Regions from separate parts of the Pseudomonas fulva genome, predicted to be linked through region 1. Evidence: predicted binding sites of a transcription regulator. Region 1 holds the regulator's gene; each other region holds the start of a gene.
The links. The regulator sigma-54, encoded in region 1, starts transcription at its own class of promoters, with help from an activator protein. The targets are predictions, from matches to a motif close to ANTGGCATNNANNTTGCTNT.
Positions count from the first base shown of each region.

Region 2: the regulator sigma-54 is predicted to act here: its motif matches at 4,073-4,092, upstream of K8U54_RS15950 (circularly permuted type 2 ATP-grasp protein).
Region 3: the regulator sigma-54 is predicted to act here: its motif matches at 3,377-3,396, upstream of K8U54_RS02740 (flagellar basal body rod protein FlgF).

Region 1 is NZ_CP082928.1:1,266,142-1,273,431, forward strand. It holds gene lptC (LPS export ABC transporter periplasmic protein LptC) at 1-266, shown strand, start outside; gene lptA (lipopolysaccharide transport periplasmic protein LptA) at 253-801, shown strand; gene lptB (LPS export ABC transporter ATP-binding protein) at 804-1,529, shown strand; gene K8U54_RS05785 (RNA polymerase factor sigma-54) at 1,703-3,211, shown strand; gene hpf (ribosome hibernation-promoting factor, HPF/YfiA family) at 3,300-3,608, shown strand; gene ptsN (PTS IIA-like nitrogen regulatory protein PtsN) at 3,624-4,088, shown strand; gene rapZ (RNase adapter RapZ) at 4,105-4,962, shown strand; gene K8U54_RS05805 (HPr family phosphocarrier protein) at 4,975-5,247, shown strand; gene K8U54_RS25180 (hypothetical protein) at 5,292-5,423, opposite strand; gene K8U54_RS05810 (superoxide dismutase) at 5,445-6,056, opposite strand; gene K8U54_RS05815 (hypothetical protein) at 6,069-6,518, opposite strand; gene fumC (class II fumarate hydratase FumC) at 6,571-7,290, opposite strand, start outside.
Region 2 is NZ_CP082928.1:3,490,899-3,498,188, reverse strand. It holds gene K8U54_RS15960 (hypothetical protein) at 279-572, shown strand; gene K8U54_RS15955 (transglutaminase family protein) at 581-1,468, opposite strand; gene K8U54_RS15950 (circularly permuted type 2 ATP-grasp protein) at 1,465-3,933, opposite strand; gene K8U54_RS15945 (hypothetical protein) at 4,214-4,390, shown strand; gene K8U54_RS15940 (sensor histidine kinase) at 4,442-7,290, shown strand, end outside.
Region 3 is NZ_CP082928.1:616,144-623,433, reverse strand. It holds gene flgB (flagellar basal body rod protein FlgB) at 253-663, shown strand; gene flgC (flagellar basal body rod protein FlgC) at 675-1,118, shown strand; gene flgD (flagellar hook assembly protein FlgD) at 1,133-1,804, shown strand; gene K8U54_RS02745 (flagellar hook protein FlgE) at 1,848-3,251, shown strand; gene K8U54_RS02740 (flagellar basal body rod protein FlgF) at 3,444-4,184, shown strand; gene flgG (flagellar basal-body rod protein FlgG) at 4,231-5,016, shown strand; gene flgH (flagellar basal body L-ring protein FlgH) at 5,078-5,791, shown strand; gene K8U54_RS02725 (flagellar basal body P-ring protein FlgI) at 5,804-6,901, shown strand; gene flgJ (flagellar assembly peptidoglycan hydrolase FlgJ) at 6,914-7,290, shown strand, end outside.

The sequences.
Region 1 (7,290 bases):
CCCGTGGCGAAGTCGGCCCCGATGGCAACGAGGTCGAACTGATCGACCAGGTGCGCGTCGAGCGCACGGACGAAAAGGGCCGCCCCACTATACTCACCACCAGCCGCCTGACCGTATTCCCCCAGAAGGAATATGCGCAGACCCAGCAAGCCGTTAGAATCGACGCGGCCAATGGGGTGACCACGGCACAAGGAATGAAAGCGTACTTGAATGACGGCAGGATGATCCTGCAGTCCAATGTAAGAGGCCAGCATGAGGTTCGTTAAAACCCTCCCCCTACTTCTCAGCCTTGGCGCCACGCTCGGAAGCGTAAGCGCCTGGGCTCTGCCGAGTGACCGCGATCAACCGATCCGCGTGCAGGCCGACAGCGCTGAACTGGACGACAAGCAAGGCGTAGCCGTGTACCGCGGCGACGTCGTCATCACCCAGGGCACCATGAAGATCACCGGCGACACCGTTACCATCACCCAGAACGCACAGGGCGACATCGACGTGTTCACCTCGGTGGGCAAGCCGGCCTACTACGAGCAGAAGCCGGCGGCCGACAAGCAGATCGTCAAGGCGTACGGCCTGACCATCCAGTACTTCGCCGCCAACGAGCGCATCGTACTGATCGACCAGGCCAAGGTCGTGCAGGAAGGCAATACATTCGAAGGCGAGAAGATCGTCTACGACACGCGCCGCCAGATCGTCAACGCCGGCCGCGCCACCGGCACCAACGTGTCGAGCCCGCGCCCGCGTATCGACATGGTGATCCAGCCGCAGAAGAAAGCGGCCCCCGCTGCCGAGCAGGGCCAATAACCATGGCGATTCTCAAAGCCCAGCACCTGGCCAAGAGCTACAAAGGCCGCCAGGTCGTGCGCGACGTCAGCCTGAGCATCGAGAGCGGGCAGATCGTCGGCCTGCTCGGCCCAAACGGCGCCGGCAAGACCACCTGCTTCTACATGATCGTGGGCCTGGTGCAGGCCGACCAGGGCCGCGTACTGATCGACGACCTGGACGTCAGCCATCAGCCGATGCACGGCCGTGCCCGTGCCGGGATCGGCTACCTGCCCCAGGAGGCCTCGATCTTCCGCAAGCTCAGCGTTGCCGACAACATCATGGCGATCCTGGAAACCCGCAAGGACCTCAACCGCGAACAGCGGCTGCAGGAGCTCGAGAGCCTGCTGCAGGAATTCCACATCACCCATATCCGCGACAACCTGGGCATGAGCCTGTCCGGTGGTGAACGCCGACGCGTCGAGATCGCACGCGCCCTGGCCACTTCGCCGAAATTCATCCTGCTCGATGAACCCTTCGCCGGCGTGGACCCCATCTCCGTGGGCGACATCAAGCAGATCATCCATCACCTCAAGGCCAAGGGCATCGGCGTGCTGATCACCGATCACAACGTCCGTGAAACCCTGGACATCTGCGAAACCGCCTACATCGTCAGCGATGGCCAGCTGATCGCCGAAGGTGATTCAGCGGCGATCCTGGCCAACCAGGTGGTCAAGGAAGTCTACCTGGGCCACGAATTCCGCCTGTAGCGGATTCCCCTTCCCATGAATCTTTGCCAGCGCCCGTTACCGTTCGAGCCGTATCGCAACGAAATGGTAACAGGCCCTAGGCAAAGGGCTCGGATTCAGGCATATAATTTGCTTCCTAGTGGCGCTTCGTCGCCCTGTCGTGGATTACGTACAGACGCCGGATAAGGTCTGCAATGAAACCATCGCTAGTCCTGAAAATGGGCCAGCAGCTGACGATGACGCCGCAGCTGCAACAAGCCATTCGCCTGCTCCAACTGTCGACCCTGGATCTGCAACAGGAAATCCAGGAGGCGTTGGAATCCAACCCGATGCTGGAGCGCCAGGAAGAAGGCGAAGACTTCGACAACTCCGACCCAATGGCCGACGGCGCCGAAAGCGCGGCGGCGACCGCCGTTCAGGAAGAGACCTTTCAGGAGTCGAGCTTTCAGGAAAGCCCGCAAACCGTCGACAACCTGGAAGACGGCGAATGGGGCGAGCGCATTCCCAATGAGCTGCCCGTGGATACGGCCTGGGAAGACATCTACCAGACCAGTGCCAGCAGCCTGCCCAGCAATGACGATGACGAATGGGACTTCACCACCCGCACGTCCTCGGGCGAAAGCCTGCATAGCCACATGCTCTGGCAACTGAACCTGGCGCCCATGTCCGACAAGGACCGCCTGATCGCCGTAACGCTCATCGACTGCATCAACGACCAGGGCTACCTGGAGGAAACCCTCGACGAGATCGTCGAGTCCTTCGACCCGGAGCTGGATGTCGAGCTGGACGAAGTCGAAGCCGTGCTGCGCCGTATCCAGCAGTTCGAGCCGTCGGGAATCGGCGCTCGCGACCTGCGCGAATGCCTGCTCCTGCAATTGCGCCAACTGCCCGCCTCAACTCCATGGCTCAAGGAAGCACAGCGCCTGACGAGTGAGTACCTGGACCTGCTCGGCAACCGTGACTACAGCCAGCTGATGCGCCGCATGAAGCTCAAGGAGGACGAACTTCGCCCGGTCATCGAACTGATCCAGAGCCTCAACCCGCGCCCTGGCTCGCAGATCGAGTCCAGCGAACCGGAGTACGTGGTGCCGGATGTGATCGTGCGCAAGCACAACGATCGCTGGCTAGTCGAACTCAACCAGGAAGCCATGCCGCGCCTGCGCGTCAACGCCCAGTACGCCGGTTTCGTGAAGCGCGCCGACTCCAGCGCCGACAACACCTTCATGCGCAACCAGCTGCAGGAAGCACGCTGGTTCATCAAGAGCCTGCAGAGCCGCAACGAGACCCTGATGAAGGTCGCCACGCAGATTGTCGAGCACCAGCGCGGTTTCCTGGATTACGGCGACGAGGCCATGAAGCCCCTGGTGCTGCACGACATCGCCGAGGCGGTGGGCATGCACGAGTCGACCATTTCCCGCGTCACCACCCAGAAGTACATGCACACCCCCCGTGGCATTTACGAGCTGAAATACTTCTTCTCCAGCCACGTCAGCACCGCCGAAGGTGGCGAATGTTCGTCGACCGCGATCCGCGCGATCATCAAGAAACTGGTCGCGGCGGAAAATGCGAAAAAGCCATTGAGCGACAGCAAGATCGCTGGTTTACTGGAAGCACAGGGCATTCAAGTGGCGCGCCGCACAGTCGCCAAGTACCGTGAATCGCTCGGTATAGCGCCTTCGAGCGAACGCAAGCGACTGATGTAGGGTGCCCTTGTAGCGAAAGCAACGCCCCAGTGTTCCTGCGGCAGGCTGCCAAGCCTGCCACTCACACACGGCAACAAGGAGAAGCGGTATGCAAGTCAACATCAGTGGACACCAGCTGGATGTGACAGACGCACTACGCAGCTACATCGAAGAGAAGCTCGAGCGCCTCGAGCGGCACTTCGACAAGATCACCAATGTGCAGGTTATCCTGGAGGTCGAGAAGCTCAAGCAGAAAGTCGAAGCCACCCTGCACATCGCAGGAGGCGAAGTGGTGGCCAATGCCGAACACGACGACATGTACGCAGCCATCGATCTACTCACCGACAAACTCGATCGCCAACTTATCAAGCACAAGGAAAAACAGCTCGATCGCCAGCAGGGCGCGATGGCCCGCTGAGTTCGTCCTTCTCCTATGATCCGACTTGAAACCATCCTGACCCCCGGCCGTTCCCTGGTGAACGTGCCGGGCGGCAGCAAGAAGCGTGTCCTCGAACAGATAGCCAGCGTGATCGCGCGCGACCTGCCCGATCTCGATGGCCAGACCATCTACGAAAGCCTGATCGCCCGTGAGAAGCTCGGTTCGACCGGCTTCGGCAACGGCATCGCCATTCCCCATTGTCGCCTGCCCGGCTGCAACACGCCGATCAGCGCCCTGCTCAAGCTGAGCACCGCGGTCGACTTCGACGCCATCGACGGCGCCCCCGTCGACCTGCTTTTCGTGCTGCTGGTACCCGAAGCGGCCACCGACGAGCACCTCGAGCTGCTGCGCCAGATCGCCAGCATGTTCGACCGCGAGGATGTCCGCGAACGGCTGCGCCAGGCCCAGGACAGCGAAGCCCTGTACCAGACCGTCGTGAACGTCCAGAACGGCCAATAGCCTGCGGGGTTAGCCCATGCGCCTGATCATCGTCAGCGGTCGTTCCGGTTCGGGCAAGAGCACGGCGCTCGACGTGCTCGAAGACAACGGCTTCTATTGCATCGACAACCTGCCGGCCGGCCTGCTGCCCGAGCTGGCGGAGCGCGCACTGCCCAACACCGAACTGCTGCATCCGCAGGTGGCGGTGTCCATCGATGCGCGCAACCTGCCCAGCCAGCTCAGGCGCTTTTCCGAACTGCTCGACGAAGTGCGCTCACGCAACATTCGTTGCGATGTGCTGTACCTGGATGCCAGTGAAGAAACCCTGCTCAAGCGCTTTTCGGAGACGCGCCGGCGCCATCCACTGACCAACGACCAGCGCTCCCTGGCCGAGGCCATGGTCGCCGAGGTCAAGCTGCTGAGCCCGATCATCGACCGGGCCGACCTGAAGATCGATACCACCCACCTGAATCTGTACCAGCTGCGCGACACCCTCAAGTTGCGCCTGCTCAACCAGCCCGAGCCCGGCACCGCCTACCTGATCGAGTCGTTCGGCTTCAAACGCGGCATGCCGGTGGATGCCGATCTGGTGTTCGACGTGCGCTGCCTGCCCAACCCTTACTGGAAGCCCGAGCTGCGTGATTTCACCGGCCTGGAGCAGCCGGTGGAGGAATACCTGGCGGCGCAGGCGGATGTCGAGGAGATGTATCAGGATATCCATGCCTATCTGCACAAATGGCTGCCGCGCTTCGCGGCCAGCAACCGCTCCTACGTGACCGTGGCCATCGGTTGCACGGGCGGCCATCACCGCTCCGTCTACCTGGCCAATCGCCTGGGCCAGGCCCTCAAGCCGTTGTTGAAGAACGTTCAGATCCGCCACCGCGACCTCAGTTAAGGAATTGCCGCGATGCCCGCCCGTGAAATCACCATCATCAACAAGCTCGGCCTGCATGCCCGGGCGGCCGCCAAGTTCGTCGGCGTCGCGGGGCGCTTTCCGTGTCAGGTGAAGATCGGCCGTAGCGCCGAAGCACTGGTGGACGGCAAGAGCATCATGGCGGTGATGATGCTGGCAGCAGGCAAGGGTACCAACGTGCACCTGCTGACCGAGGGGGAGCGCGAGGACGAGGCGCTGCAGGCCCTGGTCGATCTGATCAACAACTACTTCGACGAAGGCGAGTAGCAGAATTCGTATAGCACAGTGGCACGCGCCATCTGACGGGCTGGTCAAAACCAGCCCGGCGCGCCGTTCAAGAGCTTGACGACGAGAATCAACCCGCCGGCAAAGACCACCATGAACCCCAGTGCATGACGCAGCGAGCGGCGGTTGGCCACGATCAGCTCATGCAATGGGCTCATGGATGCTCCTGAAGCCGTGGATCACGCCGTTGCGGCTTGATAGCGGCGGGCAACCTCTGCCCAGTCCACGACGTTGTAGAACGCACCGATGTATTCCGGGCGGCGGTTCTGGTAACGCAGGTAATAGGCGTGCTCCCAGACGTCCAGGCCGAGGATCGGCGTATTGCCGTTCATCAGCGGGCTGTCCTGATTACCGGTGCTCTCAACCACCAACTTCTTCTGCGGCGTCACGCTGAGCCACGCCCAGCCGCTGCCGAAGCGGGTCAGTGCCGCCTTGGTGAAGGCTTCCTTGAAAGCCTCGAAGCCACCCAGTTGGCTGTCGATGGCCGCTTTCAGGTCGCCCTGGGGCTCGCCGCCGCCATCTGTGCTCATCACCGTCCAGAACAGCGAGTGGTTGGCGTGACCGCCACCGTTGTTGATCACGGCGCCGCGTTTGTCTTCCGGCACCTCCTTGAGACGGGTCAGCAGCTCCTCGACCGGCAGCTCGCCCAGTGCGTTGCCCTCCAGGGCGGCATTGAGGTTGTTGACGTAGGTCTGGTGGTGCTTGCTGTGGTGGATCTCCATGGTCTGCGCATCGATGTGCGGCTCCAGGGCATCGTAGGCATAAGGCAGAGCAGGCAGGCTATACGGCATGGTTTCACTCCTCTAATGGTACTGACGGGCGGCAGGCACCAGGTGCGCTGCCATTGACGCATCGCCGGACGCCTGGGCATCCAGCAATCGATCTGTACGGGGGTAGGCCCCGTGCTCGGCGACAAAGTTCAATACACCGGCGTAAGTGCGCCGGCTGTGATTCATGGCGGCCTGGCGCAGCGCGGGCGACAGGTGTTCGCCCGCCATGCAGCGCAGCAGGTGTTCGTGGCAGGCACACAGGTGCTCGGCAGCACCCTCGGGATGGCCGATGGTCAACTGCAGGTCGGCCAGGTTGTGCTGCGAGACGACGAACGCCGCCACCGCCGCATCGGCGTCACGCCAGCGTTCGAACAGCACCTGGGCCAGGGCAAGGGCCTGCAGGTACTGCTCGCGCGCTTCGACCCAGCGGCCTTCGGCGAAGTGGCGGTTACCGGCGGCGATGAGTCGTTTCCACTGTTCCATGATCGGCCTCCTCGCCTGAGTTCAAGGCACCGGTGTGCGAACGCTGCACCGCTTAAAGACCGCCCTCGGTAAGGCGCTCGGGGTTGAGCAGCTGCTCCAGCTCGGCGCGACCCAGTTCGGTCATCTCTTCGGCCACATCGATGATGGGCCGGCCTTCCCGGTAGGCTTTCTTGGCGATTTCCGCGGCCTTCTGGTAGCCGATCAGGGGATTGAGCGCGGTGACCAGAATCGGATTGCGCCCCAGCGCTTCCTTGAGCTTGGGTTCGTTGACCTTGAAGCTGGCGATGGCGCGATCGGCTAGCAGGCGGCTGACATTGGCCAGCAACTCGATGCTGCCGAGAAGGTTGTGGGCGATCACCGGCAGCATCACGTTCAGCTCGAAGTTGCCGGACTGCCCGGCCACGGCGATGGCGGCGTCATTGCCGATCACCTGCGCGGCGACCATGGCGGTGGCTTCGGGAATCACCGGATTGACCTTGCCGGGCATGATCGACGAGCCGGGCTGCAGGGCCTCGAGTTCGATCTCGCTCAACCCGGCCAGGGGCCCGGAATTCATCCAGCGCAGGTCGTTGGCGATCTTCATCAGCGAGACGGCGACGGTCTTCAGCTGGCCGGACAGGGCGACCGCGGTGTCCTGGGAGCCGATCAGGGCGAAGAAGTTGCTGCCTGGGGTGAACTGCCGGCCGGTCAGGGCATTGAGCTCCTGGCAGAACAGCTCGGCAAAACGCGGGTGGGCATTGATGCCGGTGCCCACCGCGGTGCCACCCTGGGC
Region 2 (7,290 bases), 2.2 Mb from region 1:
ACAGAAGCGGCCGCTCCCAGCGTAGGGTGGACAACGCTCTTTTTGTCCACAATTGCGATCGCAGAGCGGTGGACGGGTAAAGCGTCGTCCACCCTACGAAAGGCCACTTGCGCCACATTGCAATCAAAACGCTGAAGTGGGGCCGATAGATCGTGAACAGGCTCTTGGGCCGAGGGCACCGCTCGCCCGGCTGCCGTTACTTTGTTACCGGCGGCTGCCCACACGCACGCCATTCCTTATACTGCGCTCCATCGTTTATGCCTGTGGAGCCTACGCCCGTGAACTTTTCGTCCTGGACACCCAAGGAGCGCCTGATTTCCGCGGCCTTCTTCGCCGTGGCCATTGGTTGCCTGCTGTACGGTTTCGCCTCGGGCGTGCCGCCGATGAGCAGCGAGTTCTTCTCGATGTTCGCCGTGGTATCGCTGGTGATCGGCCTGGCCCTGACCCCGCAGTTCATGCTGCAGCCGCTGCGTGACAGCCTCGGCGCCAACCTCTCCAAGCCACTGCGCATCGCCCTTGGTTTCTTCTGCGCCTTCCAGCTGATCGCCGTTATCCGGGTGATCGCAGGCTGAACCCCGCCCTACAGCGGCGTGACCGTCACCTGGACGTCCGGGTCATGATGGCCGCCGCCGAGAATCACCCCGCGCAGGGGTGACACGTCGCCGAAATCACGTCCCCAGGCCAGGGTGACGTGCTCCAGCGCCGGCAGCAGGTTGTTGGTCGGGTCGAAGTCCACCCAGCCGTTGTGCGGGCAGTACACCGATACCCAGGCGTGGGAGGCATCGGCCCCCACCAGCCGCGCCTGCCCAGGTGGCGGCTGGGTCAGCAGGTAGCCGCTGACATAGCGGGCGGCGAGCCCCCGGGAACGCAGGCAGGCGAGCATCAGGTGGGCGAAGTCCTGACAGACCCCGCGGCGCTGTTCGAGCACGGTGAGCAGCGGTGTGGCCACCAGGGTGGCGCCCGCATCGAAGGCGAATTCGCCATGGATCTTCTGCATCAGCGCCTGCACCGCTTCCAGCAGCGGTCGCCCGGGCGAAAAGCACTCGGCGGCAAAGGCTTCGAAGGCCGGTTCCAGGCCCACGTAGGCTGAGGCGAAGCGATAGCGCACGGCTTCCAGAGCATCCGCAGGCCAGGCGCGCCGCTGGTAGCGCAGGGCCTGGCGCACGGCGGTCCAGGGCGGCGAGCCTGGCAGGTCGACGGGGCGACGCGGCAGCACCTCGACCGTCAGCTGCGCGCGCACGTGCAGGGCATCATGGGGCCGCTCGAAGGCCAGCCGGGTCAGCGGATTGCCGAACACGTCGCGGCCATCCAGGCGCTGGCAGGGTGGCGGGCTGACCTGCAGATCCTGCGCCAGGCAGCGCTGCCACGGGCAGTCGCGCGGCCCCAGGTGCGCCAGCTGCTGGGCCAGGGAAACCGGCGCCGCGTAACGGTAGTGGGTGTCGTGCAGCACCTGGTAACGCCGGCTCATGACGACTGGGTTCCCTGGCTGGCGGCCACATGGGCGAAGAAACGCAGGCTCAGCTGCTCGGAGACCGTGCCGGCGGCCTGGCCAATGGCGTCGAGCAGCCCGGCCAGCCCCTCGAGCACGGCGCGAATGCCGCCGGCACCGAACAAGGGGTTTTCCAGGCTGTGCAGATCGAAAGCGCTCAAGCGTCTTTCGAGCTGCGCCAGTTCAGGGCTGCCCGGCATCTCGAAGCGCTCGGCCAGGCGTTTCAGGGCGCGCAACAGCAAGCGCAGCTGGTACAGCACGGCATGGGGGTTGCGCTCGTCGAGCAGCAGCAGGTCGAGTACCGGAATCAGTTGCGCGGAAGCCATGTAGCGGGTGCGGTAGGTGATCGAGCTGTTGCCCAGTTCCAGCAGCCAGTCCAGCGCTGCGGCGTCGTCACTGGCGCCGATACGCAGGAAGCCGCCGATGCTATCGCAGAGAAACTGCAGCCGCTCGATGCAGCGGCCGATCATCAGGAAGCGCCAGCCATCGTCGCGGGTCATGTCGTCGAGGGCGAAACCGGACAGCGCGGCCAGGGAGATCATCAGCCGGTTGAGCACGTCCAGCAGTTGCCCGAGGTCGCCCTCACGCCCTTCCAGGCGCTGCAGGTCGCGCTGCAGCTCCACCATGGCCTGCCAGTTGGCCTGGGACAGCTTGCCGCGCACGCTGCCGGCCGTCCATTGCAGGCGCTGCAGATTGACGCGCACACTGGCGGGCCACTCGCTGCCGAGCAGCGCCTCGCGCAAACGCGCCTCCAGGGTGCCGTGGGCCTCATCGGGCAAGGTGCCCAGTTTCTCGGCGAGCGCGAACATCGCCTGCAATGCCCGCGGGTCGTCTTCGTCATCGACGTAGCGGGCCAGCATGATGCGCAGCAGCCGCGCGTTGTCCTCGCAACGTTCGCTGTAGCGGCCGAACCAGAACAGGTTTTCCACCACCCGCGAGGGCAGGTAGGGGTCGCTGCGCACCAGATCGGCAGCGCCCAGGGCGCGCGTGCCCTGCCATTGCTCACCGGGCGCCTGGCGTTCGCCCAGCACCCAGGTGTCCTTGCTGACGCCACCGCGCTGCATGGACACCACCTCGCCATCGCTCGCCACGGCCACCCGGGTCAGGCCGCCAGGCATCACCCGGTAACCGTCGGCGCTGGCCACCGCGAACACGCGCATGCCGATGGCACGCGGCTGCATACCCTGCTCGCCGAGCCACACCGGCGCCTGGGACAGCTGTACCGGCGCCTGGGCCACATAGGCCTCGGGGTGCTGGCGCAGGTGATCGGCATCGGGATTGCCGCCCTGCCCCGCCGCCAGACGCTGGGCCGCTGAACAGGGGCGGATCAGCCAGCCCGGCGGGTCTTCCAGCACCTGCGCCAGCACCGTCGCCTCCCCGCACCAGGCACTGGTGAGGCCGGGCAACAGCAATGGCTCGCCGAGCAGGCGCTCGCTGATCGCCGGCAGAAACCCGCTCAGTCCCGGGGCTTCCAGCAGGCCACTGCCCAGGGCGTTGGCCATCAGCACCCGGCCCTGGCGCACCACCTCCAGCAGCCCGGGCACGCCGAGTGCCGAATCGCTGCGCAGTTCCAGGGGATCGCAGAAATCGTCATCGAGGCGGCGCAGCACCGCATGCACCCGCTGCAGCCCGGCGAGGGTCTTGAGGTAGAGCGTGGCATCGCGCACGGTCAGGTCGCTGCCTTCCACCAGCGGGTAGCCGAGCTGGCGCGCCAGGTACAGGTGCTCGAAGTAGCTCTCGTTGAACCGCCCGGCGCTCAGCACCACCACCAGCGGCGTGTCGTTGCCGGCCGGCGCCTGGCTGGTCAGGGTGTCCTGCAGGGTACGGAAGAAGGCGGCCAGGTGCTGCACGCCAAGGTCGCGGTACAGTTCGGGAAAGGCCCGCGAGATGATCTGCCGGTTCTCCAGGGCGAAGCCGGCACCGGCCGGCGCCTGGGTGCGATCGGCGATCACCTGCCACTGGCCGTCCGCCGAGCGGGCCAGGTCCACGGCATACAGGTGCAAATAGGTACGACCGGGCGGCTGTACGCCCTGGCACGGCCACAGGAAGCTCTCGTGGCCGAACACCAGCTCCGGCGGCAGCAGCCCCTCGGCCAGCAGGTGCTGCGGGCCGTAAAGGTCGGCCAGCACCTTGTCGAGCAGGCCGGCACGCTGCGCCACGCCCGCGGCGATGGCCTGCCATTCGGCCGCGGGCAGCAGATTGGGCAGCAGGTCCAGCTCCCAGGGGCGGTCGGCGCCGTCGGGATCGGCGTAGACGTTGTAGGTGACGCCGTTGGCCTGGATCTGCCGGGTGACCATGGCCTGGCGCTGTTGCAACTGCGCGGGCGTGTTGCGCCGCAGCTGATCCAGCACCGGCCGCCAGTGCGCACGCACCTGCCCCTGGCGGTCGAGCAACTCGTCGTAGGCGGCCTCGTCAGGCAGGTAACCGGCAAGCAAGTCAGGCATGGATGTCCCAGAGCAGTCCGTCGATGGCGCGGCGCTGCCGCGCGCCGTGAAAGCGTAGCTGCTGCCACCCGCCAGGGGGCTGCAGATCGTCAAGAATGCCAGCTGGACCAGGCGCTGCCCAGTTGCCAGGCGCGATCAACCAGCAAGATATGCGCCAGCAGCAGCGCCAGCCATGGGATTGTCGAGGCGACCAGGGCATGGGCGAACGGGCCGAGCAACGCCCCTTAGCCAGCGCCCCGCGCTTCCGTTACCATCGGCACACTCAGTAGCGAGACGCGGCATGTATATCTATCGATTGGTTCTGATTCTGGTAGTCGGCATCTACCTGTTCTCGCCTGCCATCATGGACTGGTGGATCGACCCCAACGGCGCCTGGTACCGCCCCTACATGCTGTGGCTGATCCTGATCGTGGTGACCTTCATCCTGCAGAGCCAGCGCGATGCCGATGAGCTCTGAACCGAGGCGCCAGCCGAACCCCGCCGCCTCCCCTGACTCGCCGAGCCGTGAATGCCGATGAACTTTAGCCTCGGTGGGCTGATGCTGATCAGCGCCGCCTACCTGCTCGTGCTGTTCGCCGTCGCCTGGTGCGCCGACCGCGGGCTGATCCCCCGCCGTCTGATCCGCCACCCGCTGACCTACACCCTGTCGCTGGGCGTGTATGCCAGCGCCTGGGCCTTCTATGGCAGCGTCGGCCTCGCTTACCAATATGGCTACGGCTTCCTGGCCAGTTACCTGGGGGTAACCGGCGCCTTCCTGCTCGCCCCGGTGCTGCTCTACCCCATCCTGCGCATCACCCGCACCTACCAGCTGTCGTCACTGGCCGACCTGTTCGCCTTCCGCTTCCGCAGTACCTGGGCCGGCGCGCTGAGCACCCTGTGCATGCTGATCGCCGTGCTGCCGCTGCTGGCCCTGCAGATCCAGGCGGTGACCGACGCCATCGGCATCCTCACCCGCGAAGCGGTGCAACCGCAGATCGCCCTGGCGTTCTGCGGGCTGTTCATCCTGGTGACCATCCTGTTCGGCGCCCGCCACCTGGCCACCCGGGAAAAACACGAAGGCCTGGTGTTCGCCATCGCCTTCGAGTCGGTGGTCAAGCTGCTGGCCATGGGCGCCATCGGCCTGTACGCGCTGTATGCGGTATTCGACGGCCCGCGCGAGCTGGAGCAGTGGCTGGTGCTCAACCAGGCTGCCCTGGCCAGCCTGCACACGCCGCTGCAGGAGGGTCCGTGGCGCACCCTCTTGCTGGTGTTCTTCGCCTCGGCGATCGTCATGCCGCACATGTACCACATGACCTTCACCGAGAACCTCAACCCGCGCGCACTGGTCAGCGCCAGCTGGGGCCTGCCGCTGTTCCTGCTGCTGATGAGCCTGGCCGTGCCGCTGGTGCTGTGGGCCGGGCTGCGCCTGGGCTCGACCACCAACCCGGAGTACTTCACCCTGGGCCTGGGCATCGCCGTGGACAGCCCGACGCTGGCACTGATCGCCTACATCGGCGGCCTGTCGGCCTCCAGCGGGCTGATCATCGTCACCACCCTGGCGCTGTCCGGCATGCTGCTCAACCATGTGGTGCTGCCGCTCTACCAGCCGCCGGCCGAAGGCAACATCTACCGCTGGCTGAAATGGACGCGCCGCGCGCTGATCGTCGCCATCATCCTGGCCAGCTACGCCTTCTACAACCTGCTCGACGCCCAGCAGGACCTGGCCAACCTGGGCATCGTCTCCTTCGTCGCCACCCTGCAGTTCCTGCCCGGCGTGCTCTCGGTGCTGTACTGGCCGACCGCCAACCGCCGCGGTTTCATCGCCGGGCTGCTGGCTGGCATCGCGGTGTGGGGCGTCAGCATGCTGCTGCCGCTGCTCGGTACCCTGCCCGGCCTGTACGTGCCGGTGCTGGACCTAGTCTACGTGCTCGATGACAGCAGCTGGCACCTAGCGGCCATCGCCTCGCTGGCCATCAACGTGCTGGTGTTCACCCTGGTGTCGGTGTTCACCGACTCCAGCCCCGAGGAAGACAGCGCCGCCGAGGCCTGCGCGGTGGACAACGTGCGCCGCCCGCAACGCCGCGAACTGCTGGCCCTGTCACCCCAGGAATTCGCTGCCCAACTGGCCAAGCCGCTTGGCGCCAAGACCGCCCAGCGCGAGGTCGAACAGGCCCTGCGCGACCTGCACCTGCCCTTCGACGAGAGCCGCCCCTACGCGCTACGCCGCCTGCGTGACCGCCTGGAGGCCAACCTGTCCGGCCTGATGGGCCCCAGCGTGGCCCAGGACATCATCGAATCCTTCCTGCCCTACAAGTCCGGCAGCGAAGGCTACGTGACCGAGGACATCCACTTCATCGAGAGCCGCCTGGAGGACTACCACTCGCGCCTCACGGGCCTGGCCGCCGAGCTCGATGCCCTGCGCCGTTACCACCGCCAGACCCTGCAGGAACTGCCCATGGGCGTCTGCTCGCTGGCCAAGGATCACGAGATCCTGATGTGGAACAAGGCCATGGAAGAACTCACCGAGATCCCCGCCCAGCGCATCGTCGGCTCGCGTCTGTCGACCCTGGCCGAGCCCTGGCGCGAGTTGCTGCAGAGCTTCACCGAGATTCCCGACGAGCACCTGCACAAGCAGCGCCTGGCCCTCGACGGCCAGACCCGCTGGCTGAACCTGCACAAGGCGGCCATCGACGAGCCCCTGGCACCCGGCAACAGCGGCCTGGTGCTGCTGGTCGAGGACCTCACGGAAACCCAGATGCTCGAGGACAAGCTGGTGCACTCCGAACGCCTGGCCAGCATCGGCCGCCTGGCCGCCGGGGTGGCCCACGAGATCGGCAACCCGATCACCGGCATCGCCTGCCTGGCGCAGAACCTGCGCGAGGAACGCGAGGACGACCCGGAGCTGACCGAAATCAGCGGGCAGATCCTCGAACAGACCAAGCGGGTCACGCGCATCGTCCACTCGTTGATGAACTTCGCCCACTCCGGCAACCACCAGCAGGCCGACGAGCCGGTGTGCCTGGCGCAAATCGCCCAGGAAGCCATCGGCCTGCTGGCCCTCAACCGGCGCAGCGTCGACGTGCAGTTCTTCAACCTCTGTGACCCCGCGCACCGCGCCGAAGGCGACCCCCAGCGCCTGGCCCAGGTGCTGATCAACCTGCTCAGCAATGCCCGCGACGCCTCGCCTGCCGGCGGCGCGATCCGCGTGCGCAGCGAGGCGTCCGAGCACACCGTCGACCTGATCGTCGAGGACGAGGGCAGCGGTATTCCCAAGGGCGTGATGGACCGGCTTTTCGAGCCGTTCTTCACCACCAAGGACCCGGGAAAAGGAACCGGACTCGGCCTCGCGCTGGTCTATTCCATCGTGGAAGAGCATTA
Region 3 (7,290 bases), 650 kb from region 1:
GCCTCCCGTTTGTTTTTTCCGTCCAGGCCACCGACGATGTTCTGTCGTCGCGGCGTCAGAAAAGCGGCAAATTGCCGTCGATATTGCCGCTGCAGCCTTGCCAAACGGCGGAAAAGCTTTGCCGCCTGGACCTTCTAAGCCTTCTGTTTTCCAGTGATCTAGCTGATTTATAAGCAGAAAAATAAATTGGCACGTGCCTTGCTGTGGTCTTTGCACGAGAACAGGCGAGCCGCTACGGCAAAGGTCCCTGAGATGAGCATCAGTTTCGACAAGGCACTTGGCATCCACGAGAAGGCCCTGGGCTTCCGTGCCCAGCGGGCCGAGGTACTGGCCAACAACATGGCCAACGCCGACACCCCCAACTACAAGGCACGCGACCTGGATTTCGCCTCGGTGCTGGCGCAGCAGGCAGCCAAGGGCAGCGGCAGTGGCAGTGCAGGGCTGCAGACCACCAACAGTCGGCATATTGCAGCAGAAGGCGTGCCAATGGGCGACGCGGCCCTGGCGTATCGCACGCCTACCGCACCCTCCATCGACCAGAACACCGTCGATGCCCAGGTCGAGCAGGCCAATTACGCCGAGAACGCGGTGGCCTTCCAGACCAGCTTCACGCTGCTCAATAGTAAATTCAAAGGGCTCATGAGCGCCCTGCGTGGTGAATAAAGGAGCCTGACATGTCCCTGACCAGTGTGTTCAATATCGCCGGAACCGGTATGAGTGCCCAGAGCACCCGCCTCAATACCATCTCCAGCAACATTGCCAACGCCGAAACCGTCTCGTCGAGCATCGACCAGACCTATCGCGCACGCCATCCGGTGTTCGCCACTGTTTTTCAGAACGCGCAGGGTGGCACCAACGGCTCGCTGTTCGCCGATCAGGATCAGTCCGGTGCCGGCGTGCAGGTGCTGGGCATCGTCGAGGATCAGAGCAGCCTGATGCCGCGCTACGAGCCCAATCATCCGGCGGCGGACGAGGCCGGCTACGTGTATTACCCCAACGTCAACGTGGTCGAGGAGATGGCGGACATGATCTCCGCCAGCCGTGCCTTCCAGACCAACGTGGAAATGATGAATACCGCCAAGCAGATGATGCAGCGCGTTCTGACCTTGGGTCAGTGAGCCGGGAGTGAGCGATGAGCACCGTTGATGGCGTAGGCGCCAGTTCCGTACTGGACAAATACCAGGTCAAGCAGGACAGCACGCAGAACAAGGAGCTGGGCAAGGACCAGTTCCTCAACCTGCTGGTGGCCCAGTTGAACAACCAGAACCCGCTGGAGCCCCAGGGCAACGGCGAGTTCATCGCGCAACTGGCGCAGTTCAGTACCGTGGAGGGGGTCGAGAAGCTCAATTCGAGCATGGAGACCATCCTCTCCGGCTATCAGTCGTCCCAGGCGCTGCAGGCTTCCTCGCTGGTCGGGCGCAAGGTGATCGTGCCGGTCGACAAGGCTGTCGTCGATACCAGCGAGAGTTTCAAGGCCAGCGCGGTGCTGCCGACCAGCAGCAGCAACGTGTACGTCAACGTCTACGACAGCTCCGGCGCGGTGGTCAGTCGTATCAACCTCGGCGAGCAGCAGGCCGGCAACGTGAGCTTCATCTGGGACGGCAAGGATTCGAGCGGCAACGTGATGAAGCCGGGCACCTACAAGTTCGAGGCCCAGGCCACGTACGGCAACGAAACCAAGGGGCTCTATACCTTGCTGCCGGCCAACGTCGACAGCGTCACCCTGGGTGGCAATGAATTGATGCTCAACCTGGCGGGGATCGGCAATGTGCCGTTGTCGCAGGTGCAGGTCATTGGTCAGTAATTAACAGGCTGTAACTGCCGGGTATTCGGCAAGGAGAATTTTCATGTCGTTCAATATCGGTCTGAGTGGCCTGCGCGCTGCGACCAGTGACCTCAATGTGACGGGTAACAACATCGCCAACGCCGGCACCGCCGGCTTCAAGCAGTCACGTGCCGAGTTTGCCGACCTGTACGCCTCGTCGATGCTCAGCAGCGGCTCCAATCCGATCGGCAGTGGCGTGCTGCTCAGCGATGTATCCCAGCTGTTCAGCCAGGGCAACATCAACTACACGAAGAACTCGCTGGATCTGGCCATCAATGGCAGTGGCTTCTTCCGTACCAGTAACAACGGTGACATCAGCTACACCCGTGCCGGTTATTTCGGCACCGACCGTGAAGGTTTCATCGTCAACAACTTCGGGCACAACCTGCAGGGCTACGGCGTGGACGCCAACGGCAACCTGCAGAACGGCATCATCGGCAACCTGAAGGTGGAAACCGCCAGCCAGGCGCCGCGCTCGACGAGCACCATCACTCAGCCGTTCAACCTGAACTCGACCGAGAGCGTGCCGGTCCTGAGGCAGAGTGCCTATGACCGGGAGATTGCCAACGCCGCCGATCCCGCCAACCCGACTGCGGCCGAAATTGCAGCGGCTCAGGCAGCGGCCAATGCGACCTTCAACCCGGCGGACCCGACCAGTTACAACCGTTCCACATCGGTGAACATCTATGACGCCCAGGGCAATGCGCATTCCTTCACTCAGTATTTCGTGAAGACCGGGGCGAACAATTGGGACGTCAAGATTCTGGTCGACGGCCGTAACCCGCTGAATCCGGCCAATACCCAGCCGCTTTCCGCCAGCATCAGCTTCGACGCTGCCGGCAAGCTGCAGGCCGTCAATCCGGCCGGCCTGAGCACCGGGCTCAGCGTCAATCCGGACGGTTCCATCAGCATGAATGGCTGGATTCCGGCAGCGCCCACCAATGCCGAAGGCACCACCTGGGCTGCCAACGGTTCCGAAGCCAGTGCCGAGGTGAAGTTCGATTTCCGTGGCTCCTCGCAGTACAACAGCACCTTCTCGGTGGCCAAGGTCGTGCAGGACGGCTACAGCACCGGCGAATTGGCGGGGCTCGAGATCGACGAGACCGGCGTTCTTTTCGCCCGCTACACCAATGGTCAGACCAAGGTGCAGGGCCAGCTGGTGCTGGCCAATTTCGCCAACATGCAGGGTTTGACGCCGGTGGGCAAGACCGCGTGGGTGCAGTCCTCGGAATCCGGCGAGCCGGTGATCGGCACGCCGCGAAGCGGCACCCTGGGCAGCCTGCAGTCGGGCGCGCTGGAGGACTCCAACGTCGAGCTGTCCGACCAGCTGGTCAACCTGATCGTGGCGCAGCGCAACTACCAGGCCAACGCCAAGACCATCGAAACCGAGAGCGCCATCACGCAGACCATCATCAACCTGCGTTGATAGCGTCAGGGAGTCGTTGCCGGAACCGGCAACGGCTCGCCGAGCGACAAATTACAGGCTCCTTCGGGAGCCTTTTTATTTTATTAAAATCATTTAAATTCAATGGGTTAGAATTACTTTTGGAATGTGGCATGTGTATTGCTTTTGAGGTGTGGTCAGAGTCGCGGGCGCGTCGCCCACCTCGGAGGAAACATGGACAAGATGCTGTACGTCTCCATGACTGGTGCCCATAACAACACCTTGGCCCAGCGTGCCCACGCCAACAATCTGGCGAACATCTCCACCACCGGTTTTCGCCGTGATTTCGAGCAGGCCCGTTCCATGCCGATTTTCGGTGAGACCCAGCCGTCGCGCGTATTCGCCATGAGCGAGCGACCGGGGACCGACTTCACGCCGGGCTCGCTGCAGGAAACCGGGCGCGATCTGGACGTCGCCATCGGCGGCAAGGGCTGGCTGGCGGTGCAGGCCCCCGACGGCACCGAGGCCTACGTGCGCACCGCGAGCCTGAACGTGGATGCCCAGGGCATGCTGCGCACCGGCAATGGCATGCCGGTGATGGGCAATGCCGGTCCCATCGCCGTGCCGCCCGAGCAGAAGATCGAGATCGGCCAGGACGGCACCATCAGTATCCGCGCCCTCGGCGAAGCGCCCAGGGTGCTGGCCGAGGTCGACCGGCTGCGACTGGTCAATCCTGACCTCAAGCAGATGCAGAAAGGCACCGACGGGCTGATCCGCTTCAACGGCCCGCAGCCGCCGGAAGCCGACGCCACGGTGCAGATCACCTCGGGCTTTCTGGAGTCGAGCAACGTCAATGCGGTCGAGGAGATGACCTCGATCCTGGCGCTGTCCCGGCAGTTCGAGCTGTCCGTCAAGATGATGCGCACGGCAGAAGATAATGACACCGCCATGGCGCGTGTCTTGCAAATGAGCTGATAACCAACGCGCGGCGCCATGAATCCGGCGCCCGAGGAGAAATGCTATGCTTCCGGCACTTTGGGTCAGCAAGACCGGCCTGTCCGCTCAGGACATGAACCTGACGACCATTTCCAACAACCTGGCCAACGTGTCCACCACGGGCTTCAAGCGCGACCGCGCCGAGTTCGAGGACCTGCTGTACCAGATCCGTCGCCAGCCAGGCGGGCAGTCCAGCCAGGACAGCCAATTGCCGTCCGGCCTGCAGCTGGGTACCGGTGTGCGCATCAACGGCACGCAAAAGATCTTCACCGCCGGCAGCCTGCAGACCACCGAGCAACCGATGGACATGGCGGTCAATGGTCGTGGCTTCTTCCAGGTGCTGATGCCCGATGGCACGGTGTCCTACACCCGTGATGGCAGCTTCCACCTGAACTCCAACGGCCAGGTGGTCACCTCCCAGGGTTTCGCCCTGGAGCCCGCCATCGTGCTGCCGCCGGAAGTGCGCACCTTTACCGTCGGCGAGGACGGCACCGCCTCGGTCACCACCACCGGCAACCCGCAGCCGCAGATCGTCGGCAACCTGCAGATCGCCGACTTCATCAACCCGGCGGGCCTGGAAGCGATCGGCAACAACCTGTTCCTGGAGACCGCCTCCAGCGGTGCGCCCCAGGTCGGTACGCCCGGCCTCAACGGCCTGGGCACGACCCTGCAGAACACCCTGGAAAACTCCAACGTCAGCGTGGTCGAGGAGATGGTCAACATGATCACCACCCAGCGTGCCTACGAGATGAACTCCAAGGTCATCTCCACCGCCGACCAGATGCTGTCCTTCGTTACCCAGAACCTTTAAGACCCCGGGGTAGGGCAGCAGCCCGCCCCCTGATACGCCTGAACGCTGTGAGGTAGTGGTTATGAACCGCTTGGTGTGTGTGTTCTCGATTCTCGGCAGCGTAGTGCTGAGTGGCTGCGTGGCGCCTGCTGCCAAGCCCAACGATCCGTACTACGCACCTGTACTGCCGCGCACACCGCTGCCGGCAGCGCAGAACAATGGCTCGATCTTCCAGTCAGGGTTCGAAAACAACCTGTACGGCGATCGCAAGGCCTTTCGCGTGGGTGACGTGATCACCATCAGCCTCAGCGAGCGGATGCAGGCCAGCAAGAACGCCAGCTCGCAGCTGTCCAAGGACAGCAATGCCAATATCGGCCTGACCTCCCTGTTCGGTGGCGGTGTGTCGATCGACAACCCCAGCTCCGGTCTCAACCCGTTGAAGGCCGAGAACCTGGGGCTCAGCGCCCAGTATGGTGCCCAGCGTGACACCAGCGGCTCCGGCCAGGCCGGGCAGAGCAACAGCCTGACCGGCTCGATCACCGTGACAGTGGCCGAAGTGCTGCCCAACGGCCTGCTGGTGGTGCGCGGCGAGAAGTGGATGACCCTCAACACCGGCGACGAGCTGGTACGTATCGCCGGCCTGGTGCGCTCCGACGACGTGGCTCGCGACAACACCGTGGCCTCGACCCGTATCGCCGATGCGCGCATCACCTACTCCGGTACCGGCGCCTTCGCCGATGCCAGCCAGCCGGGGTGGCTAGATCGCTTCTTCGTCAGCCCGCTGTGGCCGTTCTGAGGGTAAATGATCATGCGTAAATGGATCATCACCGTCGCTGCGCTGTTGCTGGCCTCGACCGCTCAAGCCGAGCGGCTCAAGGACCTGGCCAGCATCCAGGGCGTGCGCACCAACCAGTTGATCGGCTACGGCCTGGTCGTGGGCCTCAATGGCAGCGGCGACCAGACCACCCAGACCCCGTTCACCGTGCAGACCTTCAACAACATGATGGCGCAGTTCGGCATCAAGGTGCCGGAGGGCGGCAACGTGCAGCTGAAGAACGTCGCGGCGGTGTCCATCCACGCCGACCTGCCGGCGTTCGCCAAGCCTGGCCAGACCATCGACGTGACCATTTCCTCGATCGGCAATGCCAAGAGCCTGCGCGGTGGCAGCCTGCTGATGACGCCGCTCAAGGGGATCGACGGCAACACCTACGCCATCGCCCAGGGCAACCTGGTGGTGGGCGGCTTCGACGCCAGCGGTGCCGATGGTTCGCGCATCACCGTCAACGTGCCGTCGGCCGGTCGTATCCCCGGCGGTGCAACGGTCGAGCGTCCGGTGCCGAGCGGCTTCGATCAGGGCAACACCCTGACCCTGAACCTCAACCGCCCGGATTTCACCACCGCCAAGAACATCGTCGATCACATCAACGAGCTGCTCGGCCCGGGTGTGGCCCAGGCGCTGGATGGCGGCTCGATCCGCGTCAGCGCGCCGCTCGATCCGAGCCAGCGCGTCGACTATCTGTCGATTCTGGAAAACCTCGAGGTCGACGTCGGCCAGGCGGTGGCCAAGGTGATCATCAACTCGCGTACCGGCACCATCGTCATCGGCCAGAACGTGCGGGTGCAGCCTGCCGCCGTGACCCACGGCAGCCTGACGGTGACCATCACCGAAGACCCGATCGTCAGCCAGCCGGGCGCGCTGTCCGGCGGCGAAACCGCCGTGGTGCCGCGTTCGCGCGTCGGTGCGGACGAAGAACAGAAGCCGATGTTCAAGTTCGGCCCGGGTACCACCCTCGACGAAATCGTGCGGGCAGTGAACCAGGTGGGCGCTGCGCCTTCCGACCTGATGGCCATCCTGGAGGCGCTCAAGCAAGCCGGCGCCCTGCAGGCCGACCTGATCGTGATTTAAAGGACACGCGACATGGATACTCGACTCTCGGCCGCCGGCACCAGCACCGTCGACAGCGGTGCCTACACCGATCTCAATCGCCTCAGCCAGTTCAAGGTGGGTGGCGACAATGAGGAGAACATTCGCAAGGTTGCGAAGGAGTTCGAGTCGCTGTTCCTCAATGAAATGCTCAAGACCATGCGTTCGGCCAACGAAGTGTTCGGTGAAGGCAACTTCATGAACAGCAACGAGGCCAAGACCTACCAGGACATGTACGACCAGCAGTTGTCGGTGACCATGGCCGGCAACAAGAACGGTATCGGTCTGGCCGACGTGATGGCGCGACAGATGTCGAAGATGAAGAACGTCAGCGACCGGCCCAACCCGTTCGCCCAGGTCGACGCGCCCGT